DNA from 3 places in the Paenibacillus sp. PSB04 genome. Region 3 is predicted to be linked to each of the others. Evidence: predicted binding sites of a transcription regulator. Region 3 holds the regulator's gene; each other region holds the start of a gene.

Region 1 (5,838 bases), 610 kb from region 3:
TCTTGACCCACTGGCTTTCGCCCAGACTAGCCGTATCCGGCAGCAAAAAGGACTCGGCCATATCCCGCAGCCACTGATCGGGCCAGGAGTGGCTGCGTGAGAAATCATAGAGCCTCTGCACCAAATGGTGGACGGCATCGTCCGTACGCTCACCGCTGAACCAATCCACCAGCGCGATAAAATCGCTGTCCTCCGGCTGCTCCCCGTATTTCTCCTCGAACAGCTCCTCCAGGATTTCCTGGCGCATCAGCTCGGCTTCATTCTCGTTCAGGATCCGGAACCCCGGATCAATCGGAATCATCTGATAGTACCTGCGAATCACTTCAAGACAGAAGGAGTGAAGCGTCGTGATGGAAGCACGCCCGAGCAGGGACAGCTGCCGCCGGAGGTGGGTATTCTCCGGATCCTTCTCCAGCTGCCGGTCCAGCGCGTCGCGGATGCGCTCACGCATCTCGGCCGCAGCCGCCTTAGTGAACGTAGCGACAAGCAGCCGGTCCACGCTGAAGCCCTGCTCCTCATTCAAAATTTTCCGGATGATCCGTTCGACCAGAACGGCCGTTTTCCCTGAGCCTGCCGCCGCCGCGACCAGAATGTGATCGCCGTGAAGCGAAATCGCCTTCCACTGATCGTCGCTCCACATGCTGCCTGCCGGCTTTTCAATTTCGATCATGCGCATCTCCTCCTTGGCGGCTGGACATCATTTCCCATACCTGCGATTTATTTGGCTTGCCGAGCATATGGTAATGGTTGCCCTCGACATTTTCGTCAAACTGGCACACTGGCTTGAACGGACAGAACGTGCATGCCGTCTCCTGCTGGATGCGGTAAGGCTCGATGTCCACGTCCCCTTCAGTAATTCTCGTTCCAATCCGGGTGATATTGTCCCTGACGGAAGACAGCAGCGTATCCCACTGATCCGGCGTAGCGACCGATGCGGAGCTGTAGAAGCTTCCGTCCGATTTAACGGCAACCGGAAGGATGGATGAATGGCCTTTGTCCAGAGATGCGTCCATTTTGGATATGACGTCGCGGTCGGCCAGCAGCAGCCCCTTCATTTTAAACCGTTTGAGCAGCTCTTCCGCCGCCTGCTCCATCGTCAGCCCGTTGCTCGACTGCAGGATCGGATCATGCACGTGAAAATACAGCGTTCCCGCCGGCAGCGCCTTGCTGCCCAGCCAGTGCTCCGCATAGGTCAACAGCACGTCCAGATAGGTCAGCATCTGCAGGGACAAGCCGTAGTACACCTCATGAAGCCGCAGGTCCTTCTGTCCGGACTTATAATCGATTACGCGCAGCAGCAGTCCGTTTTCGCCTTGGGCCATATCCACCCGGTCGATTCGCCCGATGACCTCCATCACCGTTCCGTTCTCAAGGGAGAAGGTCAGCGGAGGCAGCGGTTTACCGGGGCCAAAATCCAGCTCCAGGCCGACCGGCTCAAAGCTACCCCGCCGTGCCTGCTCGCCCAGAATGACAGAGGCGCGGCTGACGATGTTTTTGAGCTTGCGTGAAATGTAGCCGTAGCGCTTGCTGCTCATCAAAATTTCTCCCTGCAGCATCGGAGCGAGGCGCTCTACCGTTGTTTCCGCTTCGCGCCGGCACTCTTCGGCCGTCAGGCTTCCCCAGCTCCGTTTCTGTTCCTGCAGCCGCAGCGCCATTTGGGTCAGCGCCGCGTGGAACAGCTGGCCGATATCCGGCGCCTGCAGGCGGTACAGCTGCCGTTCGCGCAGCTTCAGCCCGTGTGAAGCGAAGTGCGAAAACGGGCAGGCCACGAACCGCTCCATGCGGGATACGCTCGTCCGGATTTTGGCACCGTACAGCCTGCGGCTGGTCTGCGGCTCCAGCTGGCGGGTATCGTTGCGGTAAAACAGCGACCACAGCAGCATATCCAGCGGCCCCTTCCATTCCCGTTCCCGGATATACCAGTTGTACACATCCCACCACAGCTGCGGAATTTCCGCGCCCTGCTTCCATTTGCGCAGCTGAATGATCAAATGGCTGAGGCTCTGGCGGGGGTGGGACAAATACGCAAGCAGCTCTTCTTCCCGCTGCTCTGCCGATGGCTGCGCCGACAGGCGGCGAACCGGCAGACCCGGGAACATTTTACGGACATGCCTCACTACTTCAGACGGCAGCAGCTCCTTGCCCTCATCGTCTGCGGCCGGATAGCTGACCCATACATGCCGGCTGGCCGAGGTCAAGGCGTTGTAAATCAGGAACCGTTCGTCGAGCAGCTTGCGCGAAATGCCAGGCGCCAGCTCCATTCCGGTTTGCGACAGAAGGGAGCGCTCCTGTTCGGTCAGCACCCCGTCATCCTGAAACACGGCCGGGATGACTCCGTCGTTGACACCGAGCAGAAACGCGTACTTTACGCCACCCGTCCGCGTCCGGTCCATATTGCCGACCAGCACCTGATCAAGCGCAGGCGGAACGAGACCCAGCTTCAGTTCGCTCAGTCCCGTTTCCAGAATGCCGGCAAACAGCTCGAAGGCCATCTTCTCCGTACCCATCATTTCCACAATCTGATCCAGCAGCTCCAGGACCACATCCCACAGCTGGCGGTGTTCCCTCGCCGCCTCCGGACGCCCGGACTCCAGCGCTTCGCGGCTCCACAGGTCCAGCTTCTCGGGAATGTCGGCTTCCTCAAGCAGACGGAAGACCGCTGTACTGAGCTCCTCGGCGCTGCCCGCCTTCTTCACCCGCTTGCCAAATGCCAATAGCGGCTCGCTGACCACCCTCCGGCAGTGCTCCATCAGGCTGAGAAGCTGCTCTCCGGATCTGCGTCGCTCTCCGCCGTTTTCCTCCAGGGACAGGCTCGGAACGGCTTTCCATGGGCGGCCGTCCGTCCAGCGGTATCCCTGAATTCCGCAGGCGAGGGCGTAGTTCTCGAGCACGTCCATATCCTCCCGCCCCAGCGACCCGTCCAGCGGAAGCAGCAGGTCGCTCTTGATGCAGCGGAATACGTCCTCATGCCGCCAGTTCCGGCGCACGACATCCAGTGCGGAACGAATAAACTCCACCAGCGGATGGTGCAGCTCGCTTCGCTTCTGGTCGAGAAAGAACGGAATGCCGTAGTCCCGGAACAGGGGCTCCACCAAATGCTCGTAATCGCCCAAATTACGGACGAACACGGCCATTTCGCGGTATCTCGCCCCTTCCTCCCTAGCCAGGCGCAGCATCTCCCTCAAAGCCCCTTCCACTTCGGTGCGCCGATTCTCGGCGGCATAGAGGGAAATCCCTTCGGTTTCCTGAACCTGCTCTTTCTCCTGCCCCTTCCAGGGAATCCGCCGGTCATAACCGCGCTCTAAATGAGCAAGCCGCGGGCTGAGGCGGAATTTGGGCAGGTCCGATGCCGGCAGTATCGAATCGTTCGTTTCGATGCCCAGCTCATCGGCCATTCCTCTCAGCTTGATGTAAGTCGTGGCGGTCGGGTGAAACAGGTCCAGCTCATGCGGCTGCATGCTGCCGTGGTACGGCTTGTCCAGCGTGAGCGCAATGGTAACCGATGACGCATGGGCCATCAGCTCGCGAATAACCCCGTATTCCTGCGGAGTCATCCCGTGGAAGCCGTCGATCCATACGTCCGCACCTTTGACATACGACGAGCTGCGAATCCCTTCGGCCAAAGTGACGAGCGTATCTTCATCATCTATATAAAGCGGTGATATTTCCTGTTCAAAGTCGCGGTACACCGTCCATAAATCCTCCAGCTTATAGCGCAGGATCGGCGCGGCCGCCTTCTGCTCCGTCAGCTGGGTCAAATGCTCTTCCAGCACGGCGGAATCTACGCAGTACCGCTTGAGCTCGGTATACAGCTCGTTCAGCTTGCCTATGAAACCCAGCTGGTCACCGGAGGCACCGAACAGCTTCAGCTCCTCTTTGCGGCGCTGAATGATTTTGTACAGCAGCATTTTTTTGCCTTCTTCGCTGATGCCGACTCTCGCCGACCCGCCGGTCTCCTGCATCACCCGGTACGCCAGGCGCCGGAAGCTGAGAACCTGCGCACGGACGCTGCCTTTGACAGCGCCCGACGATACCAGGCTGTGCTCCGCCTGGAATGAGCCCTGCTCGGGAACGAGCAGGATCAGCGGGCTGCCCTTAGGCTCTGTTTGCAGCCGGGACGTAATCTCGCTTAGGATCGCCGTCGTCTTGCCGCTACCGGATCGTCCGATCAGAAAATGAACCGACATGGTGTTGCCTCCTTCGTATGTAAACCTCGAAAACTATTAAATATAAGTATAACACAACCTTTTTTGAAAAGAACGTATGTTTGCGGAACTGTAAAAAGGAGGCACTTACCGTTTTATGCAATTATCCGATACGCTCAACCCGAAGGAACGCCGTGTCCCGGCATGCCAAACAGCGGTACAGGAGGAGGTGATCCTCTTGTACCGCTGTCTCTTGTTTCGCTTGATTTTTACGAATGCTAGTTTCCAGCCTTCCGGCCATCATGCGGGATCATGATTCAGTATAAAGCGATTGAATCACCGGCTAATCTTGTTCCTTCTCCTTATCCACAAGGGTCAGCGGGGCAGGGAAGCGTTCGGAACCATCCGACTCCACGAAGTGCTGCAGGGCTGCCATCTTGTTCTCCCAGAAGCGTTCAAAATAGGAGTACCAATCCTTGAGCTCCTGCAAAGGCCCCGGGTCCAGCCGGTACCTCGTCTCGCGGCCGACCTTTCTTTCCTTCACCAGCCCTGCCTCCGACAGAATCCGCAGATGCTTGGAAACCGCCGTCCGGCTCATCGGAAAATGGCTGCTGAGCACCGTTACGGGCATCTCCTGATCGGACAGCAGCTTGAGCAGCTGGCGCCGGGTCGGATCGGCCACGGCCTGAAACACGTCGTGCTTGGACGCAGTCCCCGTCATGCTTACGCCTCGACGTATCTGCCCAGCTTCTGGTGGAGTCCGGCCCAGCCTTGGTCCATCGTCTCGCGCACAATCGTATGCGGCTGGTTGAACTCGGTCACTTGGTCCGCGCTCCAGCCGGAGTGGATGAGCGTCACTTCCGTTTTGCCGTCCAGCTCCTTCAGCTCGAAAACAAGCGTCCAGTCCTTGCCCCAGCGGAACGCCAGCCGGTGCGGCGGATCCACTTCGGTCACCTTGCACGGCGACATGCCGTACGGACCGGCATTAATGTGAAATTCGTGGCCTACGACGGGCTGCATGTCATTGGGCATGAACCAGGCGGACAGCCCTTCGGGAGTCGCCACCGCTTCCCACACTTTCTGGATCGGAGCCTGGAATACGCCGGTGTGGCGGATATCAGGCAAAGCATTGTTTGTTGAGTTTTCCATGTATAAGTACCTCCATATGCAGTCAATCAACCCGGTTTACATTCGAATGCGAAACCATTTGGTTTCATATGAATTATACGAAACCTTTTGGTTTCATGTCAACCCCTTGTCCTTCTGCGGCCCGTAAGCCGGAATCCAACGAAAAAAGGAGCCTTTCGGCTCCTTATATTGCTATTATAGCTCATATTTCCAAAAACAAACAGTCTACCATTTTTCACCTGACATTCTATAATGAGGACGTTCTCACTTTAAGGCAAAGGGAGGAAATACGGTGGATATCAAGGATTCTTCAAGCTCGTCTGAAAATCAGCCCGGGACGGTCGGTTCAGCAAGAGCCGCTGCAGCGGACTGGGTGATGCACCAAGCCTCAAAGGAAAAAGGATTTATGGGCGCTTATTTCACGGGTTCCACGATCGGAATGCCGGAAGATGCCCCGATGTCTCCAAGCTCCGATATCGACGTGATGGTCGTGTCCGAACTGGCGGAGCCGCCGTTAAAACCGGGTAAGTTCATATATCAGAATACCCTGATCGAAGGCTCTTAC
Region 2 (5,838 bases), 2.0 Mb from region 3:
CGGATAACAGCAACGGCTAAACGGCGGGACAGGCTCGACTGAATAATGCCATACACTCCAGGGGACAATAGATCTAGCTTTAAGTCCTTTTTACTCCGGATAGAAATGAGGTGTATGGTTATGACAGTCAGCTGGATCACCACGATTGTGGGAATTATCGTCAGCCTGCTCGGTTATTACCTCACTCCCAGCGCTTGGGGGTACGGCATTCTTGGATTTGGACTGGCATGGATCGTATTGGGCATTTTGGATATGTTCCGCCAGCCAACCCGTGACCGCAGCCGATCGTAATATAAGAACGAGACATTCCCGGAACCAAGAGCCGGCGAATGTCTTTTTTTTGAGGTCCGTGTTCATTGCTTGTAGGCTTCCGCTAATCGCGTCCTGTCTTCTACCTAAGCAGTGCCGAACGCCGTGAGATAATATCCGTGAACGGAAGGAACGCTGTTTAGGATTAGACTTGTCCCGGTTAATTTCATATAATATGACATGAAAAGGAACTGAAAGGGCGTGTAATGATGAGTTCGGAAAATTCGTTTGACATTGTTTCCAAATTGGACTTCCAGGAAATGATCAACGCGATCAATCAAACGGAGCGTGAAATCGAAACCCGTTTTGATTTTAAAGGGAGCAAGAGCAGCCTGAAGCTGGAGAAGGAGACGCTGGTCATTACCTCCGATGACGAGTATAAGCTCAATGCGGTGATTGACATTTTGCAGTCCAAAATGATCAAGCGCGGTTTGTCGCTCAAAAACGTGGATTACGGCAAGGTCGAGCCAGCTTCGATGGGAACCGTCCGCCAGCGGATCACCCTGAAGCAGGGAATCGATCAGGACAACGCCAAGAAAATCAACGTGCTGATCCGGGACTCCAAGCTGAAGGTCAAAAGCCAAATCCAAGGCGATCAGATCCGGGTGACCGGGAAGAGCAAAAACGATCTGCAGGCGGTCATGCAGCTGCTCCGCAAGGCGGATCTGCCGCTGGACCTGCAGTTTACCAATCTGAAATAATGCGGGCGTATACCGAACGGCAAACGGGCGGGAAGAGGTGCTTACTCCTCTTTTGACAGTGTATAAATTGATATATTATACTGTAACTTGTCCCGCTGTCTTGGCGGGGTTGCCGGCTTGCCGCAAGCTGTGCCTGCTGCCCCCAAGTAGAGGATTCATACATAATGGATGGTCTGGGTGCAATATTATTCATTTTCGGCCTGCCGTGCATGTGAATGTCGTTTCTTAGTTTGATTTATCCGGGGAGGGTTTACAGTGAATCTGCCCAACCGTATTACCATTTCAAGAATCTGTTTGATTCCGGTCATGATGGTGTTTCTTCTGGTCGACTTCAAGTTCTATCCGGAACCGATTACCTGGAATTCATTCGAGCTGCCGTACAATCAGCTGATCGCTGTAATTATTTTTATTCTGGCAGCAAGCACAGACGGTATAGACGGTTATTTGGCGCGCAAAAACAACTTGGTTACAAATCTCGGAAAACTGCTGGACCCGCTGGCCGACAAGCTGCTTATTACAGCGGTGCTGGTTTCGCTCGTCGAAATGGGGAAGTGCGACTCCTGGATCGCTGTAGTTATTATCAGCCGCGAGTTTGCCGTTACCGGCCTGCGCCAGATTGCGCTGCTTGACGGGGCTGTCGTGGCGGCCAGCAAATGGGGCAAGGTGAAGACAGTCATTCAGATTGTCGCCATCGTGGCGATTCTGATCAACAACTTCCCGTTCGAGATGATCGGCCTGCCGTTCGACGATATTGCCATCTGGGCAGCGGCTTTGATCACGATATACTCGGGGATCGATTATTTTGTCAAAAATAAAAAACTGCTTCAGCTTTCCAATGTGTAAGGCAATAGGGATATCCTATTGCTTTTTCTTTCCACCAAACGCTGTGATACGGATAGGCTAAAAACGTGTAAAGTGTTCAATATAGGTATATCCATTCTACTTTACGATAACAGGGAGGCCAATCAAGGATGAAAGCAGAAATCATTGCAGTCGGTACGGAGCTGCTGCTTGGACAAATCGTGAATACCAACGCGCAGTACTTGTCGCAGGAGCTTGCGGCAATGGGAATAGACGTCTACTACCAGACGGTCGTCGGCGATAACGCCTCGCGGCTTCAGGGCGCCATTGAGCTTGCTTCGCAGCGCGCGGATATCCTGATCCTGACCGGAGGCATCGGCCCGACCCAGGACGACCTGACCAAGGATGCCCTGGCCGCGCATGTCGGCCGCTCCCTGCACATTGACCGGCTGGCGATGGATCAAATCGAAAGATTCTTCGCAGGGCGGGGGATCAACATGACGGAGAACAACCGCCGTCAGGCGCTCGTCATCGACGGCAGCACGCCGCTGCCGAATGAAACGGGATTGGCCGTCGGACTCGCGCTTGCCCAGGAGGATAACTTCTACATCGTTCTGCCGGGTCCTCCAAAAGAGATGAAGCCGATGTTCGACCAGCAGGCGAAGCCGTGGCTCCTTCAGCACGCCCTGACCGACGAAATGCCGATTTACTCCAAAATGCTCAAGTTTGCCGGCATCGGCGAATCGCTGCTGGAGGATCGGCTTCTGGACCTGATCGACGGGCAGACCGATCCGACGATCGCTCCTTATGCGAAGGAGGGTGAAGTGACCGTACGCATCTCCACCAAAGCGCCTACAGAGCAGGAAGCCATGGAGAAACTGAATGCGATGCAGGGGCAAATTCAAAGCCGGCTCGCAGACCATATGTACGCCAGCATGGACGTGCCGATCGAACGGATCATCGTTGACATGATGGCGGACCGCGGGATTACGCTGAGCGCCGCTGAGAGCTGCACAGGAGGCATGCTGATGGAGAGCATCACGTCCATTCCGGGCAGCGCCACCATGTTCGTGGGAGGGATCGTCTGCTACTCCAACGAGATGAAGGAGAAGCTGCTGCATGTCCCGCATGCGTTGCTGGAGGGAGACGACGCACCGGGAGCAGTGAGCGCCGAAGTGGCCGAGGTGCTTGCCGAGAACGTGCGGATGATCACGGACAGCGACTTCGGCTTATCCGTCACGGGTGTCGCGGGTCCGGGCTATTCCGAACGCAAACCGGTCGGCCTTGTGTACGTCGGGATCGCCCAGCGCGGACAGAAGACCGAGGTGTTTGAGCTGAAGCTGAACGGCAACCGCGAAACGATCCGGGTCCGCTCGGTTAAAACGCTGCTGTACCGGTTGTGGCAAAGACTGGTATCTACCGATCCGGCCACCGGGGAGTCCAAGGATCAGGTTTGAAGTTGTGCAGCCGCCGGCCAGGCGGTATAATATAACCATACGGAAGAACCGTGCAAAAATAAGTTTGCCGCGGTTCTTTTTCTTATGGTTGGAGGAGGGTGTAAGCCTGTTCCAGTTCGGACTCTTGCATCCGATCATCATAGAAAAACAAACCCCAGCGGGGACCCCCATATTTGGCAGGCTTTCCTTGCGGAGGTTGGTTTGAGGTACGGCGGCATGATGATGAGAGGAGAATGCCCGGCAAAAAAAACGAATGTATGTTCGAAAAAATGCTTGGCAAACGTTCCAAAACAAGGTATCATAATAGTATAAACGGTGAAGGATGTGAGTTTATTGTCAGATCGTCGTGCTGCGCTTGAAATGGCGCTTCGTCAAATAGAGAAACAATTCGGTAAAGGTTCGATTATGAAACTCGGTGAGTCGACACATATGCAGGTGGAAGTTGTTCCCAGCGGCTCCCTGGCTCTAGATATAGCACTTGGTATTGGCGGACTTCCAAGAGGCCGCGTTGTTGAAGTATATGGACCGGAATCTTCCGGTAAGACGACGGTGGCCCTCCATGCCATCGCTGAAGTACAGAAAGTCGGTGGACAAGCTGCTTTCATCGATGCGGAGCATGCGCTTGATCCGTCGTATGCCAACAAGCTTGGCGTCAACATTGACGAGCTGCTGCTGTCTCAACCGGACACCGGTGAGCAGGCGTTGGAAATTGCGGAAGCCCTCGTACGCAGCGGCGCCGTTGATATTATCGTCGTGGACTCGGTTGCCGCGCTCGTACCGAAAGCGGAAATCGAAGGCGAAATGGGGGATTCCCACGTAGGTCTGCAGGCTCGTCTGATGTCCCAGGCACTGCGTAAGCTGTCCGGTGCGATTGCGAAGTCGAAGACGATTGCGATCTTTATCAACCAGCTTCGTGAGAAAGTCGGCGTCATGTTCGGGAACCCGGAGACGACCCCTGGTGGCCGTGCGCTGAAGTTCTATTCTTCCGTTCGTCTGGATGTACGCCGTATTGAGAGCATCAAGATGGGCAATGATGTAGTGGGTAACCGTACGCGGATCAAGGTCGTCAAGAACAAGGTGGCTCCTCCGTTCAAGCAGGCGGAGATCGACATCATGTACGGCGAAGGCATTTCCAAGGAAGGCAGCATTATCGATATCGGTACGGAATTGGATATCGTCAATAAGAGCGGTGCCTGGTACTCCTATGAAGGCGAGCGCCTGGGTCAAGGCCGCGAGAATGCGAAGCAGTTCCTGAAAGAAAATCAGCCTATTTCGGAAGCGATCGAGAACAAGATCCGTGAGGCAAGCAATTTGACGACGACGGTGAGCGCGCCGACCGCAGAGGAAGCAGCGGCCGAGGAACGCGAAGAGCAGGAATTGTTAGAGCTAGAATAAGGTTATCGTTTGAAATCGTATTCTGTGAATGAATTGAGACTATAATGAGGACGCTCGGTGATAACCTGTCACTGGGCGTCTTTTCTCATATAGAGAGTACGTTAAGAATGCGGTTCAGTTATACGACTTACATTGAACACGTGATGGGATGTGAGAGAGATGCGAAAAGGAAATAGCCATGAACATCAGGAAGGGCAAGGGATTCATGAAAAGCAGGGAATCCATGAAGAACAGGGAATTCATGAAGGACTGGCCGGGTTCCCGGACGATGAAACCCTTTGGATCACGGAGGTAGAGCGTCTGGCCAAGCCCAGAGGGCGTTATTTGATATCGTTCGGACCCTACACCCTTTCCGTCCACGAAGACGTCCTCGTGAAGTACCGGATGGTCAAGGGGAACGCCTTTACGAAGCAGGAGCTGGAGGAAATCGTCGTAGCGGACGAGCGACAGCAGGCTTATGTCGAAGGCTTAAAGGCGCTGGAGCGGAAGCCGCGGACACGCAAGGAAATTGAGATGAAACTGCGGCAGAAAGGCATCGAAACGGGATCGATTGAGTATGCGCTGAACCGGCTGGTGGAAGAAAGGCTGGTGGACGACGAAAACTATGCCAGGCAGTGGGCGCAGCAGCGAATCAGGAACCATCGCAAAGGCAAAGCCTGGATCAGGCAGGAGCTTCAGCAGAAAGGCGTCGATAAGTCGATTATATCCGAGGCGCTGGCCGAAGTCAGTTCCGATCAGGAATTTGAAGCAGCCCTGGCAGCCGGCCGCAAGAAATGGAACCAGACGAAGGGGGAAGCCGCCGATCGCAAGCGTAAAACGGGGGCTTATTTGATGAGGCGGGGATACTCCGGAGAACAGGTCCGAAAGGTCATCAACCAGCTGCTCAAGGAGGATGCTTATCCCGAGGATGAAGAGGAATATTTTTCATTCGACTGAGGAAGAAGTTGACACAATATGAAATGCCCTCTCTTGACAATATCTTTTCACAAATACTAAAATGAAGATGAATCTATTCCTGTAAAAAGCTCTTTTTTCCTTCCAAAAAAAGGTTTTTTAATGAAAGATTCTAATTTCTCTCCAATTCATATGAACTACCCCCGCCTTATCCCGCCTCTAGGGTAGCACGGGTTTTGTACAACCTTCCCATGGGGAAGTTGTGCAGATGGAAAATGATT
Region 3 (5,838 bases):
TCCGTGATCTGGCCGCCCGCCGCGGCTACAAGATCTGGGACGTCATCACGCTGTCCGACGCTACGCCGAACCTGGAAGACCTGCTGAATAAGTTCGAAGAGGTTCATACCCACACGGAAGACGAAATCCGGGCGATCGTGGGCGGCAAAGGAATATTCGTAATCAAGGGCGCAGGCGACATCGGCTACTTCAATGTCGAGCTCGAAGCCGGTGATGTCATCTCCGTTCCGGAAAATACAAACCACTTCTTTACGCTGATGGACAACCGTAAAATTATCGCCGTCCGCCTCTTTATCGAGGAAAACGGCTGGGTCGCCCATCCGGTTCAGGACCCAAGCTTTCAGTCCTAATCCATAAATATAGCGATATACGCAGCAACCCCCGCCTTCGCCAGGAAGAACGGGGTTGCTTGTCGTTATCAAACGAATCATGATGCTGATTATTCCGTCACGGTCAGCTTTTTCGTCGGCATCGTATGCTGTGGTCCTACCGTAACATGGGACGTGATGCTGTAGGTGCCCGCCTGATCGAAGGTTTTATCGAGCGTATACTTCCCTCCGCCTGCATTCTGGGCGGCCACCTTTTCATGGCTGCTGCTGTCGCCTTCCTTCGAGATTTCAATCATAACCTCATCGGCCTTATCGACTGGTTTATCCTTTTGCGTTACGTTCACCTCGATGGTAACTTGGTTACCTACCTTGGCCTGCTCGGGCGTCCAGCTAAGATCCACCTGCACCGGATCCATCATGCTCTCGCTCATGTCCATGCCCGCATGACCACCGCCGCCGCTGCCGCAGCCTGCTATGCTCCATACCGCCAGCAGCAGCAGAGCAACAAAACCGTACTTTCTCAAGCGAAGTCACTCCCTATACGTCTATCTATGTAAGCTGTTTGTCCATATTCTTCATCATTATACATAATTATCGCCTCACCCAAACCATCCATCTGTTAACAAAATGGAACAAATTGACCGGAAAGGGTCAAGCTTGCTCAGCAAGCGGGGCATTCATATACACAAGGTATAATAAAAGCCTGCCGGACGAAGGATTCCCCTCTGGGCAGGCTAGCATATAAGACCGACTCAAGAACGTTCGGCGATGATGCGATGCAGTTCAGACAGATGCTTGATTTCGTAATCAGGCTCAATGGACGGATCTTTTACTTTTCCGTTGCGGTTGATCCATACTGTGGTCAGTCCGGCACTATTTCCGCCTTTGATGTCGGTTGTCTGCTTGTCGCCGACCATGAGCGTCTGTTCCGGTGTTAATCCAAGTAATGAAAGCGCATGTTCGAAGATGGTCGGATCCGGTTTGCCTTTGCCGTATGTACCGGAAATGACGATCTCGTCAAAATATGGAGCAAGCTCAGGAACGCCGGCGATCTTCTCCTGCTGGAGCGCGGGACAGCCGTTCGTCAGAAGAAGCAGCTTCTTGTTTCCTTTCAATTCGTCCAGCACTTGGAAGGTCTCTTCATATACATGGGGGCGGGAGCGGCGCTCGGCGGCAAATTGCTCGGCCAATTCTCCGGCCAGCTGTTCATCGTCAACCCCAAGCTTCAGCAGACCACGCCGCCATGATTCCTTGCGGTAGCCTGGAGCGAGCTCCTCAAGTCTGCGAAATTCAGGTTGTTCGCCTGCGCTGAAGTTGGCCCACAGTCCTTCAAACGGGTTAATTCCAATCATTTGGGTAAAGGCAAACGTGTCATAGGATTGATATAACGCCCTTGCCTCATTGCGGACCGCTTCCTCCAGCTCCTTGGCGTCAATGCCCTTCGCCATGGCGGCCGTCTCGCATACCGCTTCAAAGGATTCCTTCACGCTGCGCTCATCCCACAACAGCGTATCGTCCAAATCGAAAAAAACAGCTTGTACCGGCATCCTCTTCCATCCTCTCCATCTGCTATCTCTTATATTTGTTTATTTTTCCAAAGGGATATTATGGGTCTGCGCAAAACGCTCCAGACGTTCCCCTATGGCATCGGTATCGTAGCGGTTGATCAGGCGCGTGAACACCCAGTTGCCGCCTTTGCCCTTCGGCTCAATCACGACAGAGCCTTTGGCCAGCTTGATCTTGGCGATATTGTCTGCGGTCAGTCGCCGATCCCGGTTGAACTTGATCGTCGATACGGCGTTTTTCTCCACGCGCAGGAAAGGCCTGCGCAAAAAGATCATCAAGCCCAGGAACACGTACATGGCCATAATGATCCAGGTCATGCCGCTGTTTCCCGCCGTACCCTCCTGTCCGAGCATTCCGAGCAGGAAGTAAACCGCGGCCAGAGCGACCATCGTAATCGGAAGCACATAGTTTCTTCCTTTATAAATGTCAGCCGATGGACCTCCCGTGCTATAGATGGATGGCTTTCCCTCTTTCTTTCTCTGCTTGTTCAGCTGCGCTGAGTTTTTTCTTACCTGTCTTTCCCATGAACGGGCCATTCACGAACCTCCTCAAAATGCTTTCGGCTATATAGTTATTTACTTCCTCATATATAACGGCCCAATACTGCTTACAGCAATTATTCCTGTAGTTTCACATTCTATATAATAGAAAGCAAATGAAGGAAAACTTGGTGCGCTTACATAGAAGCATTCTGTTCTCGGTAGTGAGCCATACAAAACCTTGAGTCAGTCTATACCATAATCGAATGTATGAGTCTAAACCAGCAGCGGGTGTTATTTCTTCTCTTCATCCACCCATTCAATCGAGTCCAGCTGCTGTCTGAAATTTCTGCGGACATTCTGAAGGTATCTCTCACGAAGCTTGGCCCGTTCTTCGATTTCCTCTTCGGTTAAACCGGATTCCTTTTGCTTGCGCGCAAGCTCATTAATTCTCTCTACAACGCTGTCGATATCCATACAATTACTCCTCCAATATTCAAGTCATACCTAACTTTGCCATGATAAAAAGAGCTTGTCAAGGTTCACACCTTTCCAAGCTCTTGATCATTTATCTTCTATTAATATTGTGGGAGTGCCAATACTTCTCCGGCTTGAATTTCGCTGCTGGTTAAATCGTTATACTTCTTCACCGCCATAATGTATGCGCGGATATCCATGTCTTCCGGCTTATGGGCAGAAGCGATTCCCCACAGCGTATCGCCTTGCTGAACGATGACATTTTTCTCTAACCGAACATCATCCGAGGTTCCCGCGAATACGCGAACGACACCTGTGCATCCCACCAAAATAATCAGGGCCGCCAGGATCAGTTTGATCAAGGCAGGGCCAGGCACGAAGGACTGGAGTTTCTTCAACCAAGGAGATGCTATAGCTTCATTGATGGATGGGTTAACGGATGGGTTATTATAAATACTTTGGTATGTAGTGTGTTTCAGCATAAATATTACGCCTCCAAACGTTTGTTCTTGTTTCATGAGAACAATATAACACGAACATTTGTTTTGTTCAATACTTTTTTCGAACAATTGTTCCTATGTTTTTAGAGGCGGGCTTCCTTCATTCAGAAGCCGCGAAAATCCCGCTCCATCAAAGCAAAATCATTTAGAACTTATGTTTGTACGAACGGCAGTTCTATGTTATAATTTTACCAAACGTTACTAAATGGGGTTGATGGGGAATGTCAAAGATATCTAGCCGGCAGCAAGCGATATTGGAATTTATCAGAAATGAAGTCCGCGCCAAGGGTTATCCTCCGTCCGTCCGAGAGATCGGTGAGGCGGTAGGGTTGGCTTCCAGCTCGACCGTACACGGCCATTTGGACCGACTGGAGAAGAAAGGCTTGATCCGCAGAGACCCTACGAAGCCTCGTGCCATCGAACTGTTGGGACAAGAAGAATCCGAGAGCAGCAATCTGTTCACGCATACGATCGCCAGAGTTCCCGTAGTAGGCAAGGTCACAGCTGGGGTGCCGATCACGGCAACGGAGAACATTGAAGATTACTTCCCTCTGCCACAGCACTATGTTGGAGATGAGAAAGTATTTATGCTTTCCGTCGTTGGGGACAGTATGATCGAGGCGGGCATTCATAACGGTGACTACGTCATCGTGAGACAGCAGCAGACAGCCGATAACGGGGACATCGTCGTTGCCATGACGGATGAGGATGAAGCAACCGTGAAGACGTTTTACAAGGAGAAGGACCATATCCGGCTTCAACCGGAGAACCCGGCTTACGAACCTTTGCGTCTGAACCATGTCACCATTCTGGGTAAAGTCGTCGGGCTGTTCCGCGATATTCACTAGCAGATGATGCTGGACAAGCAGCAATAGAGCCCTTGCTCTTCCTTACTCAGGAAGGTCAAGGGCTCTTTTCGGCGTTGGGATCAAGGCAGGATGATTCAGGTGGGACACACCTCACGGGAATCCGCCGTTTGCTCCAGACGGTACTCCGTCGGGGTTTTTCCCGTTTTTTTGCGGAACACCTGGGTAAAATGCTTGACGTCCACATATCCGACTTTGTCCGAAATGTCGGCCAGCTTCAAATGCGTTTGCAGCAGCAGCTTGCAGGCTTGTTCGATCCGCAGATTGGTGACGTATTCCTTGAAGCCGCTTCCTGTCTTCTGCTTAAACAGCTGGCTGAAATAGACCGGATTCAGGAACACGACCGAAGCTACCTTTTCCAGGGACAGATCCGTATGATAGTGTGCTTTGATGTACTGCACCGCAACCTCGATCGCTCGGTTACCGCCCGGGTTGTTGTATTCGTACTCCAGCGATGCCGATTCCTGGCGCATCCGCCGCACTTCCTCCGGCACCCGGTGAATGTCTGTGATAAGTCCCGTCGACTGAATCTGGAAAGGCACCTTGACGCATCGTTTCAAGTTAGCGCGCAGCTCATCCGTCAGACGTTTCATGCCTCCCTCTTCCCCCAGTGAGACGAGGCCGATCAGGCTCGTTTCGTCCATGCTTGTCACAAATCCGCAGCCGTGCGCTTCAATCAGCTCACCAAGCACATTTTCAATAATAAAATGCTCCAGATGCACCGGCGCGTCGCTCTCCATCTTAACCATTACCAGTTGGAATGCGGGGTAGCTCTCAATTATAGACGCGACGTCAAGGCGCCCAGTATCGAGTCCGCTCGCCCAGCGCTGAAACACAGCCTCACGCAAATACTTCAGGTTAGACTTCAGCAGCTCCGCCTCGCGCACGATTTCATTCTCCCGATCCATCTCCTGAGCAAGTCCGGAAATCATGGAGAGCAGCAGCTCTTTCCCGATCGGCTTGAGCATATAGTCCTTAGCCCCAAGCTTGACGGCTTCCTGGGCGTAGGAAAACTCGGAATAAGCCGAAATGATGACCCATTTGATATGCGGATAACTGCCTTGGCACAGCTGCATCAATTCAAGGCCCGTCATTCCCGGCATGAGGATATCGGTCAGCACCAGATCAATCCGGTGTTTGCGCAGCTGCTGAACCGCTTCCTCCGGATTCGCCGCCAGGTGAACATAATGCTGCGGATAGGCCCGGTGGATGGTGCGCTTAATTCCGTCACGGATCACATGCTCATCGTCCACGACTAAAATGTTCATCTTCCATTCCTCCTTGGTGCCGGATTGGTAAACGGATGGTTACCGTCGTTCCTTCCCCTTCTTGACTGTCCAAGTATAAACCGTACGGACTGCCGAACATCATTCGGATCCGCTCATGCACATTGCTCAAACCGATGCCACGGCGAAGCACGGGGCCGTCTCTGTCCTCCGCTTTGGGCGACGTGCGGTTGCCGCCCTCCAGCAAGCTTCTGACCTGCATCAGCGTGTCTTCGTTCATTCCCTTCCCGTTATCCCGAACGACGACATGGAGATCGTCCATGACCTGCTCCGCCGTAACGAGCAGCATGCCCTGCCGATCCAGCGGCTCCAGTCCATATTTTACAGCGTTTTCA

The links. The regulator LexA, encoded in region 3, represses DNA repair genes until DNA is damaged. The targets are predictions, from matches to a motif close to CGAACATATGTTCG.
Region 1: a site for LexA is predicted at 4,257-4,270, ahead of addB (helicase-exonuclease AddAB subunit AddB). Genes of this name have one in related genera too.
Region 2: a site for LexA is predicted at 3,519-3,532, ahead of recA (recombinase RecA). Genes of this name have one in related genera too.

What each region holds. Positions count from the first base shown of each region.
Region 1 is NZ_CP081301.1:3,618,547-3,624,384, reverse strand. Features, by position in the region: gene addA (helicase-exonuclease AddAB subunit AddA) at 1-676, opposite strand, end outside; gene addB (helicase-exonuclease AddAB subunit AddB) at 657-4,187, opposite strand; gene K2F33_RS16665 (ArsR/SmtB family transcription factor) at 4,489-4,866, opposite strand; gene K2F33_RS16660 (SRPBCC family protein) at 4,869-5,294, opposite strand; gene K2F33_RS16655 (hypothetical protein) at 5,566-5,838, shown strand, end outside.
Region 2 is NZ_CP081301.1:6,211,214-6,217,051, reverse strand. Features, by position in the region: gene K2F33_RS28575 (helix-turn-helix domain-containing protein) at 1-20, shown strand, start outside; gene K2F33_RS28570 (hypothetical protein) at 121-291, shown strand; gene K2F33_RS28565 (YajQ family cyclic di-GMP-binding protein) at 519-1,010, shown strand; gene pgsA (CDP-diacylglycerol--glycerol-3-phosphate 3-phosphatidyltransferase) at 1,266-1,853, shown strand; gene K2F33_RS28555 (competence/damage-inducible protein A) at 1,982-3,268, shown strand; gene recA (recombinase RecA) at 3,602-4,663, shown strand; gene K2F33_RS28545 (regulatory protein RecX) at 4,823-5,599, shown strand.
Region 3 is NZ_CP081301.1:4,228,580-4,234,417, reverse strand. Features, by position in the region: gene K2F33_RS19665 (1,2-dihydroxy-3-keto-5-methylthiopentene dioxygenase) at 1-350, shown strand, start outside; gene K2F33_RS19660 (FixH family protein) at 440-853, opposite strand; gene K2F33_RS19655 (HAD family hydrolase) at 1,082-1,876, opposite strand; gene K2F33_RS19650 (hypothetical protein) at 1,916-2,431, opposite strand; gene K2F33_RS19645 (DUF896 domain-containing protein) at 2,669-2,851, opposite strand; gene K2F33_RS19640 (LysM peptidoglycan-binding domain-containing protein) at 2,953-3,333, opposite strand; gene lexA (transcriptional repressor LexA) at 3,573-4,199, shown strand; gene K2F33_RS19630 (response regulator transcription factor) at 4,295-5,485, opposite strand; gene K2F33_RS19625 (sensor histidine kinase) at 5,460-5,838, opposite strand, start outside.